One region of the Paenibacillus sp. FSL R5-0914 genome, then DNA from elsewhere that is predicted to be linked to it. Evidence: riboswitches for the same ligand, from Rfam matches in the RefSeq annotation. Region 1 holds a riboswitch; each other region holds the start of a gene.

Region 1 (5,609 bases):
TAGGCGCCCGATAACCGCTACCTAGCGGATATCGGGCGCTGTCTACGTTCAGGGCATCTAATTTACATACTGATTCACAAAAGCTGTTACTACGTTTATATACCCCGTCTTATCCATATCATAAGCTAACCCATGCCCTGCTTGTGGCACTACGAACTTCTCTTTGGGACTCTGACATGCCTCATACAATTCATTCATCATACTATATGGTACAAAATTATCGGCATCCCCATGAATAAAAAGAATCGGCACCTTCGCCTTCCTCACCTGTTTCAAGGCAGACGCTTCACTAAAACCATACCCTGCTTTCAAACGAGTAATTAGACTCGCACTTTGAATAAAAGGGAAACTTGGCAAGCGATACATACGCCGTAGTTGGTAGGCTAATTGTGCTTTAACTGAGCTGTAAGCACAGTCCGAGACAATAGCTTTGACCTGCGGCGGGAGATTTTCACCTGAGGTCATTAGCACTGTAGCACCACCCATAGATACCCCATGAAGCACAACTTGAGCACTGGGCCCAGTCTTTTCTATTATATATTCAATCCACTGCAAATAATCCTTGCGCTCATGCCATCCAAAACCAATATAATTCCCAGCGCTTTCCCCATGTCCCCTGGCATCGGGAATCAGGATATTAAAGCCCAGTCTCTCGTAATAGATTTTGGCGTACGCCCCCATATCCTTCCCTTTTCCAGAATAACCATGAGCTAGAATCGCCGTACGACCTTCAGCACGATCCGAAAGGAGCAAGTACCCTCTTAGTTGTAGCCCGTCCTCAGATGTAATCTCCACATTCTCAAAGCTCTGACTGGAGATCCAATCCTTCCCCTCACCCCAAGAAGCCCCGGCAACCGGGGGATCAACCTTCAAATCACGATTATTACTCAGGAATTCCTTCGGTGCTCGTTTAATAGCAATTCCATAAAAGAAAAAGCCCGCATAGATCAGAGCTCCTATGACGATGACAGCGCTAATGAAGAACCATACCAATTCATCTTCCCCGTCCTTTCCTCATATCCGTTGTAAATCAGTATAACATCTACTTAGAATGCGCCAAAATATAACAATCACAACAAAAGAAAACCGCCATCGGAATATGTCCCGAAAGCGGCTTTACTATTCTTCACGGCATAACTTGTATTCAAGCTACAATCACCGTTTATTATTTCTTGCTCGAGAATCTATTTCTCATTAGTAATCCAATAAGTGCAAAACCTAGACCAGTTACATAATAAGGGACTGAACTTGATTCTCCCGTTTTTGGAAGTTCATCCACAGGTGGATTACCTAGCGGGATTGTATCATCCACTACAGCAATATCCTCTGGTGACGGCGTTGGTGTTACTGTCAATACTGGTCCTAATGGAATCTCCTCCTCATCAACAAGTACCTCTGTGTTGCTCGACGGTGTTGGTGTTGATGTTGGTACTGGTGCTGGAGTCGACGAAGCTACAGGGCCCAGCGGCACAGGATCATCATTAACAACGACAGTGCCAATTACAAATGATGGTGTTGGTGTCGGGAACACCGGAGGCTCAGATGTTGGCGTTACTTCTGACGACGGTGTCGGTGTTGGCGTCACTTCCGACGACGGTGTCGGTGTTGGCGTTACTTCCGGCGACGGAGTTGGTGTTGGCGTCACGGTCGGCGTTGGTGTTGGTGTCACGATCGGCGTTGATGTTGGCGTCACGGTCGGCGTTGGTGTTGGCGTCACGATCGGCGTTGGTGTTGGCGTCACGATCGGCGTTGGTGTTGGCGTCACGGTCGGCGTTGGTGTTGGCGTCACGATCGGCGTTGGTGTTGGCGTCACGGTCGGCGTCGGTGTTGGCGTCACGGTCGGCGTTGGTGTTGGCGTCACGATCGGCGTTGGTGTTGGCGTCACGGTCGGCGTTGGTGTTGGCGTCACGGTCGGCGTTGGTGTTGGCGTCACGGTCGGCGTTGGTGTTGGCGTCACGATCGGCGTTGGTGTTGGTGTCACGGTCGGCGTCGGTGTTGGTGTCACGGTCGGCGTCGGTGTTGGTGTCACGGTCGGCGTTGGTGTCGGAGGTGGTTCTTCCCCTCCATATGGATACCAATGCATCTGCACCCCACCAGCAAATCCCTTTGCAATCAGCGTCCCATGCAGTTCACCGGAATTATAAGTTACTTTTGCAAGCGGAGCTAGGATAGTTCCTTCTATTGTTAAACTTCCAATATCAACAGTGCTAGCTTCATAAAAATTAAATAATACCTTGTTAGGGCTACCTCCCCAGATTTGAAAGCTTGGAATGTTAACTGAACTTCCGCTAACGTTAATGATAACTGTGGCGCTATTTGCAATATTAAACTGTAAGCCATTAGCACCAGCGAAATCGGCAGCACTAAGATTAAGAACGTTAAATGGTTCCGGAGCATCAATCGTTATTTTCCCATATTCCTTTTTGAAAGTTCCTATTGTAGCAAGCGAAGAGAATTCATTAGAACGTCCAATAAGAAATTGCTCTTCAGCATCAAAATCAATAGGAGTCCCTTTTCTCGCTGGTTCTTTAAGATCTACACCGTTGCTGGAAAAAACACCACCATAAACGGATGCTCCATGAACAGTCCCATTAGTAAAACTGATGTCATTACCAGCAATAAGAACATCTCCACCTGGATTATCCTTGGATACGCCGTAATTCTGCAAAGTAATATTACCTTTGGCCGCAAGGCGCCCATGAACCTGATCATTAGATTGTTTGAAATCGCCAAAAATAAAAGTATTAAAATTCCCTGCAATACCTAACACAGGTGTAGGAGTATAGGGAAGCACCTCCCCAGCCGCATTTACCAAATGACCTCCAGAAAGACCACTACCTACTGTCAAAATCCCCGCTAATATTAGTGCTAGCAGCGGTTTCATTCTTCTTTTCAAAAAGCACACCTCCTAAATCTATGATTTATATTCAATCAGAATAATTACCAGAAACTCTAAAGGACCTAACAACAAAAAAGACCGCCAAAAAAGAAGTGGAATTCCCTTCTCATGGCAGTCGGACGGTCATAGCGCATTTAAGACACTTTAGACTCCTGGACTTTGCGTCCCACCCTTTCAGGCGGTTTGCTATTATCATGATAATATATGTATTGACTTGCAGATTAGAACTAGCATTTTAAGCATCCTATTAAATAATCGTCTATGACTTTTAATACTTTTGAACTAATAATAGTTTAGCGCTCCATCCCCACAATTGTCAATCAATTCCTTTTGATATTCATACGCGTAAGCAAGCACAAAAAAAAGCGCCTAAAGGCGCTTCACACAAAGGTTTCCCTTTAATTTTAAAGTAACTTTATCCAACCTAATATCGATATCCATAATGGAATACTTAGAATCAAACCAAATACCATTCCACGGCGGAGACTTCCTTCCTCATTCATCCTAATTCTCCCTTTATATAAGTCTGAAGCATTATTTTTTATTATTACAATTTTAATATATTTTATTCTTTCTAATTTAGTTGTGAATTCAATCACATTGGACTAGCTGTTTAGAAATACCATTGATTATTTTTGGAATATCGGGGTAGAATACGAATATACGTTCCCATTAGAGGTGATGAGATTCATGAATAGAGCTGAAAGCAGGGACAACATGCTGGTGAAATCTTATTTATTGCTTCCGATGATTTTATCAGCTTTCGAACGGGACTCCGCCATTCTATCTGCACATTTACGAACACCCACCCCCTATCTGGAGGTTCTTGAAACAGCCGCAGCAGTTGCTACAACAGATCTAAGAGATGTTCGTTCGGAGATGAGAAAACGGGGAATCAAGGTTTATGAGCAGAACAGACTTAACACGGGGATAGAAGCCAAATTTATATGTCGTGGCTACCATGAACGAATGCTGCTGTTAAACGACATTGTCGCTGCCCAAGCTGCCATTCATATGCGCAGATATCTCGGTCTGGATATTTCATCTTTTAAGAGCTATGAAGAGCAGTATCAGATTAAGTGAAGTAGCGAAGAAGCTGCCCCCCTCCCCCATTTAATTAGCGAACAAAAAAATAGGCCTTACCATGGGAGTTGGCAAGACCTGAGAGATTTATACCACAAAACACTGGGGGGTGTTTGGTGTCTTCAATATATACCTTGAACCTGAAAATAAGATGATGCTCACATGAAAATTACATTAAAAAACTTCAATTCGTCGCTTAGGCTAGATCCGGATGCTCCCATAAGCTTAATCTACCTTTAGCCGGGATAGGATAACTCAGCGAAAGATCATTCTCAAGTTTCCAAGCAAAGCGGCCATCACTATAGTCACCAAAATCATATTCGTTCCCCTTATCCATTCCCTCAGGTCCAGTACCGGTGGAACCTCATAACACCCCGTGAGCTGACCTGTCGCAATAATAGCTCCTGTCGGCAAATTATTCGCTGTATGACCATGCTTCGCCAATATCGATTTGAACGGTTCCTGTTCCCATATTTTCTTATCTATACTCATCTGGCATGAATCCCCGACGCTCCACGGTAGGCTAATCTCCTTGACCGAGCTTCGAATTGTTTTTCACCAAGAGCAATCAACTTTGCCCAAGGCTGTCGTATCGTTAAACATCGCATCATACCCATCCCTTCAATCCATCCAGAAGATACAGAAAAGCGCGGTCTCCGAATTCCCGGAATACCGGCTGTATAAGCATTGTAAGAATGCCGGTGAATGGAATTGCCCCCGGACTACGCATTACGAGTGTTCCCCCAGCATATTCTACAAAGTTCTGTATGGTACAGTTTTGTTGCTCATTATAAGGTTCTATAAGGTTTTGTAAAGTTCCTCATGATGGTAGAAGAAATGGTGGAATGATATTCATTCTATCAAACTATTGCGTATATATAAAAATTTAGCAGTATGTCCCTTTCTTAGAAACTATTTCATCCATAATATAGTGATGTATCCAAGGAGAGGAGATGGAACATGTCAAACGGTTGTAATACAAATGCTTACGCTCCCTGTTCAACAGCTGAAGGCAATTCAACTGCAGCAACGGGAGTGGCGTCACACGCAGAAGGCTTTAGAACGCAGGCTGTCGGCGATACTTCCCACACTGAAGGAACATTGACTATATCAAGAGGGTTTGCTTCCCATGCCGAAGGCTTACTCACTCAGGCAAATGGTCACCTGTCACATACAGAAGGAGCAGATACTTCCGCATACGGTCCGGCTTCTCATGCGGAAGGAAGCTCTACTGTAGCTATCGGCGGCGCCGCTCATGCCGAGGGCTTCCGCACTCAGGCAGTAAACGAAGCTTCTCATGTGGAAGGGTCGCTGACCATCGCACGAGGTGCTTCAGCCCATGCGGAGGGTATACAAACTCAGGCGAACGGTCCAGCATCGCACAGTGAAGGATTCAATACATTTTCCGGTATTGATACCGCCCATGCCGAGGGCAACTCGACCGCCGCTACCGGATCCGCCTCTCATGCGGAAGGCTATCGCACTCAGGCAGCGAACGATGCCGCCCATGCCGAGGGCACACTCTCGATCGCAAGAGGTCCATCCTCCCATGCCGAAGGAAAGGAAACCCAGGCAAATGAGAACGCCGCCCATGCGGAAGGGATTGAGAGTATTGCCAGCGGTATCG
Region 2 (5,609 bases), on a different contig from region 1:
GATGCGCTCGTTAAATATTGTTTATCCTAATAATGGAAAGCATAAGGCGGACTTGAGTCCGTTCTATGCTTTTTTTGTTATGAAGGAAATAAAAGAGATACATAACAGAATTGATTCTATCCAAAAAATAACCCGCCCTTAGGATTAACTAAAAAGGGCGGGACAATAGATTAACTTCCTGTATTAAAGTTTAATTTCCTCGTTCCGGCTAGGAGCGCTATATTTATAGATACCAGGGTTCAGTTCGATTTTTTCGTCGAAAGGAATATCTTTGTAGCTATCAATATTAGTTCCTGTAGATATCATGCCCTTAGGTGTAATTTCAGGCACCACTTCTTTGCCATTAATCCGTAACGTAGTTTGGTTAACGCTTTTGAAGTGAGGAGATTTGGATGATGATTCAACAATCAAATTTTCGCCTTCAGTATAGTACGTGAATTCAATGTCTAATCCATCGACATCAAGTGAAGTGAACTGTTTTTCTTCTTTAGGTTTGTTTATTGTGATCCAATTCTTACTGGTATCACGTTTCTCAATGACAGCATCCTTTAATATAAGTTTCATTGGAACATCGGACCAGTTGTTATACCATTCCGGAGATTCAAATTGAAATAAATGCTGGTAGCTTTCGGAATGATCTCCTTTCAAATTCCAACCCCCAGTGATTGTTTTATCACCTATAACCAACTGAGCGGTATTATAGTGGACAATTCCTTTTTTAAGCGAATCATTTTCATCTATTAGAATTTGGATATCCAAAGGGGTAACCACTAGCTGATCTAAGGTTATACCGGTCTTTTCTTGAAATTCAGGACTGTTATACAGTTTCTTAGTGTAAATCGCCTCACTTGCTTTTTGTCCATCTGCTTTAAAATCGAACTTCCATGTACCTGAAATACGTTTCGCTTCTTCAATGTAACTAAAATGAAGACTAGCTTCCTTCCAATCTGATTCAGTTATATTGAAAACCTGTTCAATAAATAAATCCGATCCTTCGTTAGGCATGATGGTTGGAATTGCCTCATTCTCTTGACCTGCAGTACTAACTACCAAATGTGGGTTACCCCGTCCTAAGTCAGATGGTGATGCAGCGACTTTGTAACGGATAATGGTTTGATTGGAAACATGTCGAACGGATTCGATTTGAATGCTTGGATATTGCTTAACTCCAGTATCGATTGTATCCCCTGCTTGATGATTAGATTGTAAGGGAATATTCTGATTACGGTAAAAAATGAGATTCCGTGCTTCAAACTTGTAGTCCTTTTTATCATCCTTTAATGTATCAGGTGTCTCATATACTCCAATGAGTTTCTGGCTTTCAGGATCGTATTCTAAATAACCGTATACCTTTGCCTTGGCACCGGATTCACTAGTCATGGTGTTTTCCTCTGTAGCAAATCCAGTATATTGGGATAGATCAGATTTAGTATCAAGTGATAACAGCATTTTCATTTTTTCTCCGTCAGTTACAACACCGTTCAAATTCATTGTTACTCCTGAACTGGAAGCTTGAAGATTATACTGTTGACCGATGCCGTTATTTAATGCATTGCTCACACTTCGCCCACCAATTTTATCCCAATTAATCGTCATACTAGCGAATACAGGAATGGCGACAAGTAAGAGGCAAGAGAAGACGATGCTGATAGGAACAACCTTTTTATTAGGCCTAGGAGTATTCTGGGAGGCATTCAGATTTCTTTGACGTTTATATGCTTCTTGTTCAATGGTAGTCCACATCAAATCATAATCCGGTCGGGGAATATGTCTATCTTTTTCAATATACAGATTCATTACTACTCAGCTCCTTTAGTTGAGTTCCACCCATTCTATTTAGTATTTTAAGTCCCTTGTTCAGTCTGGATTTTACAGTTCCTTCGGGTATGCTCATAACTTTAGAGATCTCGGGTACAGTCAATTCGTTTATAAAACGAAGGACTACTACCATTCTGATTTTGTCGGGAAGCTGACTGTATAACCCTTGTAATTCTTTTTTAGTTTCCTGTCGATCCAACCGTTTTTCTACAGGGTTTGATTCCTCAGACCTGGATAGTAAATAATTACGTACTTCTTTCATCCACCCCGTCTTACGCCTTTTAATCACACTGTGGCACTCATTCGAAGCAATTCGTAAAATCCAAGATTTCAAGTTTCTTACCTTAGACTTATCCGCTAAGATAACCTTTACAAATACCTCTTGGCAAATATCCTCTGCATCTGCCTGATTTTTCATTAAGTAGTAACAAAAATAATATACTTGTTCTTTATAGAGCTCGAAAATTTCTCGGTCACACATTTTGCTGCACCCCCTGTCTTTGCTGTTCTCATTAATAAGACTTATAAGCGTATGTAATCGTTCATTTTTCATTTTGAGTGAAGTATTTCTTCTGAGCATCATAGCGAATTTGAATGGAAGATAAGTCGTTTACAGGTAATTATAACCATGATAAAATTAGCGGTGGGACATGCGTCCGTAAGCTAATTAAAACTAATTGAATGTCCGCGTTAAAGGTAAAATCATCGAAAGATGATGACACAAAGCCATGGGTCTAAAGCCTTTCTACAGAAGGAAATGATCGCCAGGCCGCCATAGGGATGTCTTATGAAGCATAAAGGATAGCTCTAAGAATATGTAGTCTATTTTGAGCTCTTTTATTATTTCGATCTATACGGCGTTACATTATCGCAAGGGGCTGAAAGGGGAAGTACATGAAAAGTTTTTTCAAAACAATAGGCACTAGTTTGGCAGTAGGTGCTTTATTGCTGTCCGGAACGATCGGATGGATGTCTAATCCTGAAGTCGTGTCTGCAGCTACCACAACAGCAGTAACCGCGGATCAAATGATTAGCAAAGTAACGGCGGCCTCTAAAGCAATAAAGAATTTTCACTTAGATGTGATCAAAAAACAGGATATTCAGAGCGGTGGGGTACGTATCAGCAACACTAACACACTGAAGCTGGATATTAATCGACTGCCGAATTTTGCTGCAGCTGGCACCGTTGATAGTAGTCTTTTAGAAACATCGTACAGTCTATATGCCAATGACAAGGAGTTTTACTATCTTGTAGACGGAAGTGAACTGATCGATGAATCTGAAGATGAAGGTTACGACGATGACGGTGAGCCAATCGATCCTGATGCGCAGTATTGGATTGGACTGGAGAAGATGGAGTGGGATTCTTTTTATTCTAAAGGTCAATACGATCCTGTTTCCATGCTTGATTCGGTAAAAAATTATAAAAAATCTATGAAAGTCAGCACTGCCGGTGCTCAGACCGTCCTGCAGTTCACGGTAACCGATCCGACAGCAGCTAAGGGAATAATCAAACTCTATGACCAGGAGAACCTCTGGGATGGTGAGACTGTTCAACCTAAAAGCGTAACTTGGAAATTATTCGTCAATACTAAGACCTGGCAAACGGAAAAGCTGACAGTCGATCTGAGTTATGTACTGACAAGTGACGGAGAAAAAGATACATACAACACGAAAATCGAAGCTAAATATTCCAAGAATAACAAAGGTACAACCATTGTAAAACCGGCCGAACTAGAATAATAAGGTCGATTTCATATTGAGCAAAAAGCGCTGTTCTGTAGAACAGCGCTTTTTGCTGTATTCTCTATTTTAATAACGTTTCTATTCCTTCTTTAAGATTGTTGTCGTATGTTTCAACATTCGATTCATGAGATTTCGCCGCTCTGTTTTTATGTCGGTGGCGCTTCTCTTTAATGCGTCGCGGATGGGGATGATCTCTGTAATTTTCCTGCCGCTTTTTATTCTTCGATCTACACAAGTCGGGATGTAACCTACGTTAGTTATACTCGTGTGTCCTTTTTCATCCTTCTTTATTTTAAGCGTAAGAATGATACCGCTTTGTGTATAAGGAATATTCATTAGTTTAGTCGAAACAAAATTCCCCAATGAGTAAATAACGAATTGTTTTTTTCCACGAAGCGCTAACGGTTGAAGAACATGTGGGTGAGACCCCAGTATGATGTCGGCGCCATTTTTAAAGAAGAGATTGACCAGCTCTTTTTGCCTCTTGTTTGGAGTGTAACGATATTCGCTTCCGAAATGCAGATAAAGCAAGACTAGATCGACTTTCTTTTTTAAATCTCGAATCTCCCGAATGATCTTGGGCGTAGATATCCGGTTAACCAGCCATGGCTTACTCACTGGTACAGGAATTCGGTTGGTTCCTGCTGTGTAGGAGAGGATGCCAATCGTAATTCCTTTGACGTTTTTAATAAGCGTTCTCTTGGATTCTTCTAATGATTTAGCTGTTCCCGTGTGGTCGATTCCATTACGGTCCAGAACTCGTAACGTCCGAACCAGACCCGGGGCACCATAATCCATGCAATGATTGTTGGCCGTTACTAATACGTCGAATCCGGCTTCCTTAAGTGCAGGGGCCAGTTCGTCTGGACATTTGAATATCGGACCGCCTGATCGGGGACTTTTCCGGCATTCGGGGCCACTTCCAGCAAAGGTGGTTTCGAGATTGCCAATCGTCAAATCAGCCTGTTTCAGATAAGGAGCTACTTTTGCAAACAGGGGGCTGAACGAATAGGTTCCGTCAGGCTGTTTAGCATCCGAAATAATATAACGTTTGACCATTAGATCTCCCACAGCAGCTATTTGTATTTCAGTCATGGATATCCACCTTTTTATTATTTTCATTAGGATATGGCATAAAGTTGTTATGGGTTATTCTTTCTTTAAGGCGAAGTGCAAACATTTGTGTGGCTTTTTATTTAAAATGTGACCCAACGCATAATCACTTTATTTAGATCGTCTAAATTTAAGGTGTTCATTTTTTTCAAACTTTCATAATTTGATTCAAATCCTCTTTTTTGTTTGGCAGCCATAATAAAATAAGGTTGTTGATAAACATTATCAATCAAACATTGGAGGTTAAAGAAATGAGTACACAATTCAAAAAAATCGCCGAGGATACTTACTGGATAGGCAAAATCGATAACCGCCAGGTTCCATTTCACCGCCTGATTCTGGCAAAAGGAACTACCTATAATTCTTATTTATTAAAAACAGGTAAACCAACTGTCATTGATACCGTAGATATGGAATTCGGACGTGAATATGCCGAGTGTCTGGGTGAAATGATTGATCTTCTAGATATCCATTACATTGTAATTAATCATACAGAGCCTGATCACTCTGGTGGACTGGCAGCTCTCGCTGCCAAGGCTGCAAATGCTACGATCGTATGCACCGAGATTGCTGTTCCCGAATTGCAGGAAATGTACAAGCTTCATAGCCGGAACTTCCTGGTGGTTAAAGACGGAGATAAGCTGGATATTGGCGGGAAAACGCTGCTGTTTAAAGAAACACCGTATCTCCATACCGCAGAAACGATGATCACCTATTGTATCGAAGATCAAATCTTATTTCCTTGTGATATTTTCAGCACGCATGTTGCGGTGGAGAATCTATTCAGCGATGAAGCCGGGTTTGATATTACGGAAGATTTCCAGGGCTATTACGCAGCAATTATTCATCCTCACAGAAGATATGTAAGAACCCTGTTAGAGGCTGTTAAGGATCTTGAGATCCGGATGATCGCTCCTTCCCATGGGTTTGTG
Region 3 (5,609 bases), 160 kb from region 1:
AAAACGCTAATTCCGTTGTTCTGGTCCGGGCTATTCTTCGGAATTGGTGTCGCCTCCAAGTGGATTGTACTGTACGGAGGAGCTGGGCTGGCCATTATGCTAGCTATCTCGCTCTTCGAGCGCTACAGAGAATACCAAGCATCGGGACGGTTGCTCGCGGAAGGGAAGATCAAAGATAAGGAACTGCTGGGCACCTGTCGCGAAGCCGTAAATTCGTTCTGGAAAAATACCATTATTACGCTAGCTAGTTGTGTTGCATTTTTCGTAATCATACCGGTCATTATTTATAGTTTATCTTTTGTTCCGGGTTTATCTGCATCCGCAGAGGGCTTTACTATAAAAGGCTTGATTGATTCCCAAAAGAACATGTACAACTATCACAGTCAGCTTGTAGCTACACATCCTTTTGCTTCCTCCTGGTGGCAATGGCCGTTTATGAAGAGACCCGTCTGGTTCTTCAGTGGCAGTGAGGGATTGCCGCAAGGTCAGGTCAGCAGTATAGTGACTATGGGGAATCCGCTTATCTGGTGGACGGGGATTTTCGCAATGCTGGCAACACTGTGGATTACACTGAAACGCAAAGATAAGACCCTCTATATGATCTGGATCGCCTTTTTCTCACAATATGTTCCGTGGATGCTTGTCCCAAGGGAAACCTTTATCTACCATTATTTTGCTATGGTGCCTTTTATGATTCTTGGTATTGTATATATAATGAAGTTGCTAGATAGCAAATATCCTGAGGCTCGTTATGTTAGTTATGTCTATGTGGCTGTTGCTTTACTGCTCTTTGTCGCGTTCTACCCTGTCCTGTCAGGGATGCAGGTAAGCGGAGATTATGTGAAGAATATGCTGCGTTGGTTCCCATCTTGGGTTTTCTAAGATTTTTTAAAAATATCTATAACAATAAGTTTATGCTTACAGCGTTATTATGAAGTACAGAAAGATGTAACGCTCCATAAAGCTTTTAGGAGGAATAAAGGTGAAAGCCAGATATAGTGTAATTGTACCCATGTTCAATGAGGAGCAAGTAATTAGCGTTACTTACGAACGTTTGAAAAAAGTAATGGACGAATGCGGCGATACTTATGAGCTAGTCTTCGTTAATGACGGAAGTCGTGATCGTTCGGCCCAGATGATTCGGGAGATCAGTGATCGGGATGAATGCGTCAAGCTAATTGACTTCTCGCGTAATTTCGGACATCAGGTAGCGATTACAGCTGGCATGGACTATGCCGAAGGTCAAGCGGTTGTTGTTATTGACGCTGACCTTCAAGATCCACCGGAGGTCATTTTGCAAATGATCGAGAAGTGGAAAGAGGGCTATGACGTTGTGTATGCGAAGCGGCTGAAGCGCCGTGGAGAAACGATGTTCAAAAAGGTAACGGCCAAGATCTTTTATCGATTGCTCAGCAGCATGACAAGTGTAGACATTCCCACGGACACAGGTGATTTTCGTCTTATTGATCGTAAGGTATGTGATGTCTTGCGAGGTCTCAAGGAAAAAAACCGGTATGTCAGAGGTTTAGTGAGCTGGGTCGGCTTCAAGCAGACGATGGTGGAATATGAGCGGGAAGAACGATTTGCAGGAGAAACTAAGTATCCTCTTAAGAAAATGATTCGTTTTGCGCTGGATGGGATCACTTCCTTTTCGCATAAGCCACTTAAGATTGCTACGTATGTCGGATTCTTTCTTTCCTTCTCGAGCTTTCTCTATTTATTCTTCGTATTGTTTCAAAGAATCTTTTTCACCTCATGGACGGTTCCAGGTTGGGCTTCCATTGTAGGGGTCAATTTGCTCTTTAACGGTATCGTTCTGATGCTGTTAGGTGTAATCGGTGAGTATATTGGACGAATTTATGACGAGTCTAAGGATAGACCGTTGTATATTGTCAGTGAGACCATAGGATATCGTAACGAAGAAGAAGTGGATCACCGGAAGGATTACAAAGATGTCAGATAAGAACTTTCGGACTGCTTTCATACAGTTTCTCAAATTTAATGCTGTAGGTCTGGTAAATACCCTCATTGATTTCGTAATCTTCACATTACTGAACTCACTTGGGATGGTATATGCGTTGGCACAGGTGATTTCTTATAGTGCAGGGACAGCGAACAGCTTTATATTGAATAAAAAAGTAACCTTCAAGGATCGTGATCGTGGCAATAAAGAGGGTTTTGATAAGACGCAGTTGCTGAAGTTTATCGTACTGAATCTGGTAGTACTCGGAATATCGTTGTTGCTAATGCATCTGTTGACTGACAAACTAGGCATTCAAGTGTTGATCTCTAAGGTATTAGTAACGTTTGTGACGGTGATCATTAACTTCTTCGGAAGTCGTAAATGGGTATTCTAAAGTTCAGTAGAACCAATCTACGGAGGTGAAAATCATGCGTAAATTCTCGTATGTGCTCATACTGGCGGGGATCCTTATCATGCTCTATCCAAAAGCTAACGAATGGTATAACGACTGGCAGCAGGATAAGCTATTAGAATCGGCTGAACTGAGCACCAGTGAAAGTACTCCACCACCTGATCTGAAGAGCAGATATGCCGAGGTCACTCAGCTACTAGCTGAGGAATCAGCTTTAGATGCACAAGCACAGCCGCAAGAAACAGAAAAGCCGGAACCGGAAATTGAAGTGGGTGGCAAAGTTATCGCATTAATTGAGATCGATAAGATCGATCTGAAGCTGCCAGTATTAGAAGGGGCTACTAAAGCGAATATGAAGCATGCGGCGGCCCATATGAAAGAAACAACTCCAATAGGAGAAATAGGGAACGCCGCAATAGCTGCACATAGAGCTAGAACTACGGGCAGATTGTTTAACAGATTGAATGAGGTTGTGATTGGGGATACGATTTCGGTAAAGACTAGCGATCAGACCTATAATTACGAGGTTTATGATATTTCTGTTGTACTTCCTAGTGATGTGTCTGTTCTAGACGGGAATAACAAAGATAAAATTCTTACTCTAATTACGTGTGACCCACTAGTAGATCCTACACATCGTTTGATTGTTCATGCCAAGCTTTCCTAATCGTTGACGAGAAATAACAAGAGAATTCAAATACAGAGAAATAACTATAAAATAATAGTAAATCTAGCAATTTTGTTCTTGTTTACGAGGATAAATATGGTAGTATAAGACTATAAAAGCTAAACACGATAAACGGCAAACCTATCGAAAGGTAGGGACGCAAAGCTAAAGGGCCTTCCCGTAAGGATGGCAGCCAGTTACCGAATGAAGAGGCTTTTTTTGTTTTTATAAAATATATAAGAATCTTAGATTCATATTTCTACTTGGACTGATTCTCTTAATTTGTCTAGTGAAATTAGAACAGATAGAGCTTATACGATAACGGCAAACCTATCGAAAGGTAGGGACGCAAAGCTAAAGGGCCTTCCCGAAAGGATGGCAGCCAGCTACCGAAAGGGGTTTTATCCGTGAAAAAGGTTTATTTTATGATGGTGGCGCTGTTCGTACTGATTACTGCGGTTCCGGTAAGCACAGCTCAAGCCGCAAGTGTAGATGCAAGCTGGTTGATTACATCGAAAGTGGCTCAAGGTGTTATTGGAATTAACTATGATATTCCGAAAGATAAAAGAATCAAACTCATGATCACTAAAGACAACAGCAGCTATACATATAACTTATATGCTTCTGGACAAGCTGAGGACTTCCCTTTACAACAAGGTAATGGTACTTATAAGGTTTCTGTTCTTGAGAACACAACCGGCAATAAATACAAAGCGTTATATTCCGAAGTAGTAGACGTAACCATGAGTGACTCGAACTCCGTATATTTGGGCTCCGTACAGAATGTGAAATGGAGTTCTTCTGATAAAGCGATCCTTAAGGCAAAAGAGCTTACAAAAGGCAAAACAACAGATGAAGAGAAAGTTAAGGCAATCTATAACTATATAGTTGCTAATGTACAATACGATTATTCTCTTGCTAATAACGTAACAACAGATTACATTCCGAACATTAACAACACTTTGAATACTAAAAAAGGAATCTGCTATGACTATGCTTCTCTTTTTGCCGCAATGCTGCGTAGTGTAGATGTGCCTGCTAAATTGGTGATGGGGAATACTAGCTACGTTACGCAATACCATGCATGGAATGAAGTGTTGATGGATGGGAAATGGGTTACTATTGATACAACGGTAGATGCATCGTCAGCGAAGAGTAAGAAGAATACGGATTTTATTAAGGCTTCAAGTAAGTATACTGCAGCAAAATACTATTAATTTGCATCGCTAGATTCATAACTCTATTAAATAAACAACTAGCTTAATTATTAAGCTAGTTGTTTATTTTTCTATTAGGGGTTGCTTTTCTATGAATAGATAGGTTATTATAGTTAAGCGTTGTTAGACAGCGTACAGGCAATGTTTGAGAGAGTTATATAAACGGCTTTCGAAAAATAAAGCTTGCATTACTGAGAACAACATGATATATTATAAGAGTTGCTGCTGAGACATTAAACGGCGTCAACGAGAACTTGATCTTTGAAAACTGAACAACGAGTGAGTAGGAAATCACGAAAGTGAAATCCAAAATTTAGAGAATTAATTTTCTCGTCAGATGTTTCAAAATGAGCATATCGCTCTTTTCAATACTAATTGGAGAGTTTGATCCTGGCTCAGGACGAACGCTGGCGGCGTGCCTAATACATGCAAGTCGAGCGGAGTTACTTTGGAAGCTTGCTTTCAAAGTAACTTAGCGGCGGACGGGTGAGTAACACGTAGGCAACCTGCCCCTTAGACTGGGATAACTACCGGAAACGGTAGCTAATACCGGATAATTTCTTTTTTCTCCTGAAGAAAGAATGAAAGACGGAGCAATCTGTCACTGAGGGATGGGCCTGCGGCGCATTAGCTAGTTGGTGGGGTAACGGCCCACCAAGGCGACGATGCGTAGCCGACCTGAGAGGGTGAACGGCCACACTGGGACTGAGACACGGCCCAGACTCCTACGGGAGGCAGCAGTAGGGAATCTTCCGCAATGGACGAAAGTCTGACGGAGCAACGCCGCGTGAGTGATGAAGGTTTTCGGATCGTAAAGCTCTGTTGCCAGGGAAGAACGTCCGGTAGAGTAACTGCTACCGGAGTGACGGTACCTGAGAAGAAAGCCCCGGCTAACTACGTGCCAGCAGCCGCGGTAATACGTAGGGGGCAAGCGTTGTCCGGAATTATTGGGCGTAAAGCGCGCGCAGGCGGTCATTTAAGTCTGGTGTTTAAACCTTGGGCTCAACCTGAGGTCGCACTGGAAACTGGGTGACTTGAGTACAGAAGAGGAAAGTGGAATTCCACGTGTAGCGGTGAAATGCGTAGATATGTGGAGGAACACCAGTGGCGAAGGCGACTTTCTGGGCTGTAACTGACGCTGAGGCGCGAAAGCGTGGGGAGCAAACAGGATTAGATACCCTGGTAGTCCACGCCGTAAACGATGAGTGCTAGGTGTTAGGGGTTTCGATACCCTTGGTGCCGAAGTTAACACAGTAAGCACTCCGCCTGGGGAGTACGGTCGCAAGACTGAAACTCAAAGGAATTGACGGGGACCCGCACAAGCAGTGGAGTATGTGGTTTAATTCGAAG

What was found. A riboswitch is a leader RNA that binds a small molecule or an ion and turns the genes downstream of it on or off. The one in region 1 is predicted to bind cyclic di-GMP.
Region 2: it holds a riboswitch for cyclic di-GMP, as region 1 does, so the genes downstream of both, MKX60_RS30720 (DUF6612 family protein) here and MKX60_RS01495 (choice-of-anchor A family protein) in region 1, are expected to answer to the same signal.
Region 3: it holds a riboswitch for cyclic di-GMP, as region 1 does, so the genes downstream of both, MKX60_RS00735 (transglutaminase-like domain-containing protein) here and MKX60_RS01495 (choice-of-anchor A family protein) in region 1, are expected to answer to the same signal.

The regions. Positions count from the first base shown of each region.
Region 1 is NZ_JBBORH010000001.1:351,378-356,986, forward strand. Features, by position in the region: gene MKX60_RS01490 (alpha/beta hydrolase) at 58-993, opposite strand; gene MKX60_RS01495 (choice-of-anchor A family protein) at 1,166-2,896, opposite strand; cyclic di-GMP riboswitch class I at 3,007-3,097, opposite strand; gene MKX60_RS01500 (hypothetical protein) at 3,590-3,982, shown strand; gene MKX60_RS01505 (hypothetical protein) at 4,238-4,474, opposite strand; gene MKX60_RS01510 (hypothetical protein) at 4,590-4,712, opposite strand; gene MKX60_RS01515 (peptidase G2 autoproteolytic cleavage domain-containing protein) at 4,943-5,609, shown strand, end outside.
Region 2 is NZ_JBBORH010000005.1:81,108-86,716, forward strand. Features, by position in the region: gene MKX60_RS30705 (Cof-type HAD-IIB family hydrolase) at 1-30, shown strand, start outside; gene MKX60_RS30710 (DUF4179 domain-containing protein) at 184-1,797, opposite strand; gene MKX60_RS30715 (RNA polymerase sigma factor) at 1,781-2,299, opposite strand; cyclic di-GMP riboswitch class I at 2,504-2,595, shown strand; gene MKX60_RS30720 (DUF6612 family protein) at 2,713-3,561, shown strand; gene MKX60_RS30725 (CapA family protein) at 3,643-4,659, opposite strand; gene MKX60_RS30730 (FprA family A-type flavoprotein) at 4,929-5,609, shown strand, end outside.
Region 3 is NZ_JBBORH010000001.1:186,922-192,530, reverse strand. Features, by position in the region: gene MKX60_RS00755 (phospholipid carrier-dependent glycosyltransferase) at 1-882, shown strand, start outside; gene MKX60_RS00750 (glycosyltransferase family 2 protein) at 983-1,963, shown strand; gene MKX60_RS00745 (GtrA family protein) at 1,953-2,357, shown strand; gene MKX60_RS00740 (class D sortase) at 2,392-3,042, shown strand; cyclic di-GMP riboswitch class I at 3,167-3,247, shown strand; cyclic di-GMP riboswitch class I at 3,356-3,436, shown strand; gene MKX60_RS00735 (transglutaminase-like domain-containing protein) at 3,450-4,259, shown strand; rRNA gene MKX60_RS00730 (16S ribosomal RNA) at 4,632-5,609, shown strand, end outside.